2 linked regions of the Polyangium mundeleinium genome follow. The protein of the gene in region 2 interacts with the protein of the main gene of each other region in a pairwise test. Links are inferred from orthologs where the notes say so. Each region holds a gene or a part of one and is shown on either strand. Other genes may lie near its edges.

What was found. Proteins that work in one complex are often made in the same cells at the same time.
Region 1: the proteins of glnD (region 2) and POL67_RS44880 interact in binary tests that used the Escherichia coli proteins (3 or more experiments, as listed by UniProt). The link is inferred for Polyangium mundeleinium from one-to-one orthologs.

What each region holds. Positions count from the first base shown.
Region 1 is NZ_JAQNDO010000001.1:11,381,692-11,384,571, reverse strand. The notes cover bases 1-2,809. They hold POL67_RS44880 (P-II family nitrogen regulator), read right to left. Parts: upstream 1,670-2,809; coding sequence 1,331-1,669; downstream 1-1,330. Other genes in these bases: POL67_RS44875 (serine/threonine protein kinase), read left to right, coding at 1,978-2,809; glnA (type I glutamate--ammonia ligase), read right to left, coding at 1-1,317. Outside these bases: more of POL67_RS44875, read left to right, coding at 2,810-2,880. UniProt on the Escherichia coli protein: P-II indirectly controls the transcription of the glutamine synthetase gene (glnA). P-II prevents NR-II-catalyzed conversion of NR-I to NR-I-phosphate, the transcriptional activator of GlnA. When P-II is uridylylated to P-II-UMP, these events are reversed.
Region 2 is NZ_JAQNDO010000001.1:8,385,802-8,389,259, forward strand. The notes cover bases 8-3,394. They hold glnD ([protein-PII] uridylyltransferase), read right to left. Parts: upstream 2,995-3,394; coding sequence 208-2,994; downstream 8-207. Other genes in these bases: POL67_RS33315 (tetratricopeptide repeat protein), read right to left, coding at 8-211; POL67_RS33325 (CheR family methyltransferase), read right to left, coding at 2,991-3,394. Also shown: more of POL67_RS33315, read right to left, coding at 1-7; more of POL67_RS33325, read right to left, coding at 3,395-3,458.

The DNA.
Region 1 (2,880 bases), 3.0 Mb from region 2 along the record:
GATGTCCCGCGTGAAGACGTCGCCCCGGAGGAGGAACTCGTGGTCGCGCTCGAGGGCCGTGAGCGCCTCGTCGAGCGAGCCAGGGCACTTCGGCACCTCTTTGAGCTCCTCGGGCGAGAGCGCGTAGATGTCCTTGTCGAGCGGATCGCCCGGGTCGATCCGGTTCTGGATGCCGTCGAGGCCCGCCATCATCATCGCGGCGAAGGCGAGATAGGGGTTGCACGAGGCGTCCGGGAAGCGGACCTCGATGCGGCGGCCCTTCGGCGAGTTGCCGGCGGCGACCGGGATGCGGATCGCGGCCGAGCGGTTGCGGCTGGAGTACGCGAGGTTGACAGGCGCCTCGTAGCCCGGGACGAGACGGCGGTAGCTGTTCGTCGTCGGGTTCGTGAGGGCCGCGAGCGCCTTCGCGTGCTTGAGGATGCCGCCGATGTACCAGAGGCCGATGTCCGAGAGGCCCGCGTAGCCGTCGCCCGCGAAGAGCGGCTTGCCGTCCTTCCAGAGCGACTGATGGCAGTGCATGCCGCTGCCGTTGTCGCCGAAGAGCGGCTTCGGCATGAACGTCGCGGTCTTGTTGTGGCGCTTGGCCACGTTCTTCACGACGTATTTGAACCACATGAGCGTGTCGGCCATCGTCGTGAGCTTGTCGAAGCGCACGCCGATCTCGCACTGGCCCGCGCTCGCGACCTCGTGGTGGCCGACCTCGACGGAGACGCCGCTCTCGATGAGCGTGGTCATCATGTCGCCGCGCACGTCGCCGAGCGAGTCCGTGGGCGAGACCGGGAAATAGCCTTCCTTGTGGCGGATCTTGTGCCCGAGGTTCGGGCCCGCCTTGCCCGTGTTCCACACGGCCTCGTCGGAGTCGATCTCGTAGAAGGCGCCGCGCGGGGAGTTGTCGTAACGGACCGAGTCGAAGACGAAGAACTCCGCCTCGGGGCCGAAGAACGTGGTGTCGGCGATGCCCGTCGCGCGGACGTGGTTCTCCGCCTTCTGCGCGATGTACCGCGGGTCGCGGCCGTAGGGCTGGCCGGTGACGGGGTCGGAGATCTTGCAGATGAGCGAGAGCGTCTTCTGCGCGTGGAACGGGTCGATCTTCGCCGTCGACGGATCGGGCGTCATCGACATGTCCGACGCGTTGATGGGCTGCCAGCCGCGCACCGAGGAGCCGTCGAAGCCGATGCCCTCCTCGAACATGTCCTCGGTCAGCCGGCTCGCCGGGATCGTCGTGTGCTGCCAGATGCCCGGCAGGTCGATGAACTTGAGGTCGACGAACTTGCAGTCGTGATCTTTCGCGAATTGAATGACGTCTTTCGGCTTCATACTTTCTTCTCCGTCAGATCGCGTCCTCGCCGCGCTCCCCGGTGCGGATGCGGACGGCTTCGTCGACCGGGACGACGAAGATTTTTCCATCGCCGATGCGACCGGTCTTCGCGCTCTTCTCGATGGCGTCGATGACGCTCTGGACCATGTGGTCCGGGACGACGATGTCGAGCTTCACCTTGGGGACGAAGTCGACGACGTACGCCGAGCCGCGATAGACCTCTTTCTTGCCGCCGGTGCGACCGAAGCCCTTCACCTCGGTCACGGTCATGCCCTGGATGCCGACCTCTGCGAGGGCATCCTTGACCTCGTCGAGCTTGAACGGCTTGATGATCGCCTCGACCTTCTTCATCTCTCGGACCTCTCGCTCGGGGGGCCGGTCGTGGTCTACGGCTCCCTCGGTTTCGGGAATGTTTCAGGTCACGCGCGAGGCGAGAAATTCCGAGCCCCCCGCATGGCGGACGGAAATTTGGTGACCTTCGTCGCCAAGATCCCGCTTCGGCGTGGAAGAGACCACGGGGAGGCGTTCACCCGAGGCCCGCTCTTCCGCGTGTTCCGGGGGCAATCGGCATCCGCCTACGTCGTAGAGTTGTCGGCGGGTTCCACCTCGCCTACCCTCGCGGGCGAGTTCGCCCTTTTCCGTTCGTCGCCGATGACCTGATGGCCTCACCGACCTCGACGAAGCTCCCGGTAGGTACCATCCTGTCGGGGAAGTACAAGATCACCCGCGAGATTGGCCGTGGTGGGATGGCGGCCGTCTACGAGGCCGAGAACATCGACATCGGCAAGCGGATCGCGATCAAGGTCCTCGCGCAGGAGCTGACGACGTCCATGGTGGTCGTCGAGCGTTTCTTCCGAGAAGCGCGCGCCGCCGCCGCGATCCGCAGTCCGTACATCTGCGACGTCTACGACTCGGGCCGTCTCGAAGATGGTCCGCCCTTCCTCGTGCTCGAGCTGCTCGAAGGCGAGTCGCTCTACGAGCGGATGACGAAGGTGCGGTACTTTGACGTCCCAACGACGCTGGCGATCATCACGCAGGTCTGTCGTGGCCTGACGAAGGCGCACGCCGCGAACATCGTCCACCGCGATCTCAAGCCCGAGAACATCTTCCTCGGCAAGGACGAGGACGGGCAGCTCCTCGCGAAGATCCTCGATTTCGGGCTCGCGAAGTTCTACACGCCGCTCGACGGATCAGGCGGGCCGCAACAAGCACGGCTGACGCGCGAAGGCGCGGTGTTCGGGACACCCGCGTACATGAGCCCCGAGCAGGTCCGCGGGCAGGGCGCCGTGGATCACCGCGCCGATCTCTGGGCGCTCGCGTGCATCGTCTACGAGTGCTTCACGGGGCGGACCGTGTGGCAGACGGAGCAAGGCGTGGCGATGACGTTCGCGCAGATCGCAAGCGCGCAGCCGCCCGATCCGCTCGTCTACCGGCCCGATCTGCCGCCGACGTTCAAGGCGTGGTTCGACAAGGCGCTCGACCGGAAGATCGATCATCGCTTCCAGACGGCGCGCGAGTTCGCCGAGGAGCTCTCGGCCGCGTTCGAGACGGCGCGTCCCGAG
Region 2 (3,458 bases):
CGCGTTCGAGGTGGACCTTGCCAGCCGCGTACTGCTCCTTGTCGATGTAGGCGACGGCGCGCTGGAAGTCGGTCTGCGCGGCGCCCTCGTTGATGCCTTCGTTCCCGCCGAGCGGCGGATCGGCGACGAGCTCGGGATCCTTCGGAGGCGGCGTGCTGCCACACGCCGTGAGAAGGAGCGCCGTGGCGCAAGGGAGGAGGAAGGCTCTCATCGCTCTGCGCGAGGAGGAGGAGGAGAAGACCATGGCCCGCTGTTTCCTTCTTGCTCGAGCGATTCGAGCACCGACTCGATTCGTTGCCGCACCTCGGCAGCACGCTTGCCTGGCGCTACTTTACCGCCGTCCGCCTCGCTGACGTAGAACACGTCGGCCGCGCGCATGCCCTCGGTGTTGATCTTGGCGACGACGATGCTGAGGCCGAGGCGATAAAGCGCGTCGGAGATGGCGTGCAAGAGGCCCGGTCGATCCCGGGTCATCACCTCGATGACCGTGTGCCGCGGCGAGGCGCGATCGTCGATGGAGACCTGCGTGCGCACGCGCGGCGTCGCCCGGCCCGGCAGCGTGCTCTTGCCGCGCTTGCTCGCGAGCTCGGCCGTGGTCGTGCGGCCTTCGAGCACGGCGTCGAGGTCCCGCACGAGGACCGGCAACGCGCGCGCCACGCCCTCGACCCCCTCGGCGCGATCGCGCACCCAGAAAAGGTCGACGGCCTCGACGGCGCCGCCCGGCAGATGCCGCGAGTGGATCTGCGCGGCGTGCACTTCGAGGCGCGAGGCCGCGAGCGCCGCCGTGATCGATGCGAGCAGGCCCGGTCGATCCGCGGCGATGACGCAGATCTCGGCGGCCTGCGGGTGCCGGGAAGGGACGAGCGCGACGCTGACCGTCCGGCCCTCATGCTTGCGCGCGAGCTCGGCGTGCGAGGCGATCGCCGCGGGCGCGTTCGACAGCAAGTACCGCTCGGGCATCGACGCGAGGTACGTCGGGACGAACACCTGCCGCGCGGCCCGCTCCTCGTCCGACGACGCGGGGAGCGCGAGCGCGGCTTCGAGCACGGCCGACTGCGCGCGGGCGGAGCGCTCGTCCTCGCCGGGGTTGCCTGCGAGCGCGCGATCGGCGGCGAGGTAAAGCTCGTCGAGCATGCGCGCCTTCCACGAGGTCATCGACGTCGGGCTCGTCGTGGAGAGGTCGGCGACGGTGAGCAGGTAGAGCTCGGAGAGCGAGTCCCTGTCGGGGATCACGCGCAAAAATTCCTCGATCGTCGCAGGATCGTCGAGGTCCCTGCGGGTCGCCACGTGGTACATGACGAGGTGCTGGCGCACGAGGTGGCACGCTGCCGCGACGTCTTCGGCCGGAAAACCGAGGCGCTTCAAGATGCCGTCGGCCATGACGGCGCCGCGCTCGCTGTGATCCCTGCCGCCGATTGCCTTGCCCACGTCGTGCAGGAGCGTCGCGAAGAAGAGCATCGTCTTGCGCGTCGCCTCGGCGGCGAGGCGGCACGCGAGCGGGTGCTCGGCCGTGAGCTCTCCACGCACGAGCGCCGCGAGCCTGTCGACGGCGGCCACCGAGTGCACGTCGACCGTGTACACGTGGTAGACGTCGTGGTGCACGCGCCCGACGACGGGCAGAAACTCGGGGATCATCGCGAGCAAGAGCCCGAGGTCGTGCATTTCCGCGAGTGGAGATCCGCGCTTCAAGCGGGTCTCCTCGGTGGTCGAGACGAGCGCGCAGAAGAGGCGCGCGGCCTCGGGGCTCTCGCGCAGGCTCTCGGTCCAGGAAGGGTCCGCGGCGGCGCGCGCGATGGCGTCACGGGCCCACGGCAGGAGCGGCGCGCGGCGCTCGACGGCCGCCGCGAGCATGCGCAGCGCGAGCGCGGGATCCTTCGTGACGAGCTCGAGCTCGCTCATCGTCACGCAGCCGTCGAACATGCGCACGCCGCCGCCGAGGTCCTCCTCGCGCGGCTTCTTCTTGCCGAGCAGCGGCGCGGCGCGCGCGAGCATGGTCTCCCGCGCGCTCGAGATGATGCGCGCGCTGCGGTAGTACGCGCTCATCATCTTCTCGACGGCCTCGCCGCCCTCGCCGTAGCCGAGCAGCGACGCGATCGACTCCTGCTCGTCGAACGTGAGCCTGTCGCTGCGCCGCCCCGCGTGCGCGTGGAGCAGATTCCGGATGCGGAAGAGCAGCTCGCGCGCGGCGGCGATCTCCGCCGACTCGCGCGGCAAGAGCGCTCCGACGCGCACGAGATCATCGAGCTCGTGCACGCCGAAGCGCGCCTTTCCCGCCCAGCACGCGATGTCGAGATCCCGGAGGCCCCCCGCGCCGTTCTTCACGTCGGGTTCGAGCAGATACACCGACCCGCCGAACCGCGCGTGCCGCTCGCGCACCTCGTCCTCGAGCTGCGCGAGGAACCGAGGCAGCTCCGTGTGCGCGAAGAGGCCGGCGTCGCACCGCGTCTTCAGCTCGTCCGAGAGCGCGCGGCTCCCCGTGATGTGCCGGTAGTCGAGCAAGCTCGTCGCCGTGGGCAGGTCCGTGCGAGCTGCCTCCACGAGCGCCTCGACCTTGCCGACCTGATGGCCGATCGTCACGCCCATGTCCCAGAGCGGGTAGAGCAGCGCCTCCGCCACGGACGCGGCTGCGCCGAGGTCACGCGCGAGGAGCCGCACGTCGAGGTCGCTGCCGAGCGCGAGCGCGCCGCGCCCGTATCCGCCGACGCCGCCGAGCGCGACCTCTTCGAACGCGCCTTCGATCTCCTTCGGCGCGGCCTCGCCGCCGGGCAAACGCAAGCGCCCCTCGCGCGCCTCGGTCCGCAGGATCTCGAAGAGCCGCGTGAGCAGTTCGTCGCAGAGGCGCGCGTGCCTGCGCCCGAGCACGAGCCCGCAGCCATCGAGCGGCGCAGGACAACTGCCCGAAGGCACGAGCGCTTCGAGCTCGGCGCGACGCGCGGACCATTCGCGGCGAAGATCCACGAGCACGCCCGTCGGATCCTTCACCTCGGCGGTCATGGTCGTCGCTTCGGGGGGCGGAGCGCGGTGACGGTCTGCGCGAGCCGGAACGGTTCGAGGCCCATGCTGCGCAGGCGCAGAACCTCACTCGCGGCCGAGAACAGAAGTCCCCCGTCTTCGAGCTCGTTCGCGAGCCGCGTGGCGACCTGCTCGCCGGCCTGCGTCGTCAGGTAGAGCAGCACGTTCTTGAACAGGATGATGTGGAACGGACCCTGCGGCACACGCTTGACGAGGTCGCACTCCTCGAACTCGACCGCGTTGCGAACGAGGAGGCCGACGCGCAGGCGGCCGTTCTGTTCGTCGCAGAAGCGCTCGACCCACGCGGGCGGGATGTCGCGCGCCGCCTCGCGCCCGTACGTCGCCTCGCGCGCGACCGCGATCGCCTCGGCCGAACGATCCACGCCGAGCACGCGGAAGCGCCGCCGCGCCGCCGTGAGCAACATGCCCATCGTGTACGCCTCTTC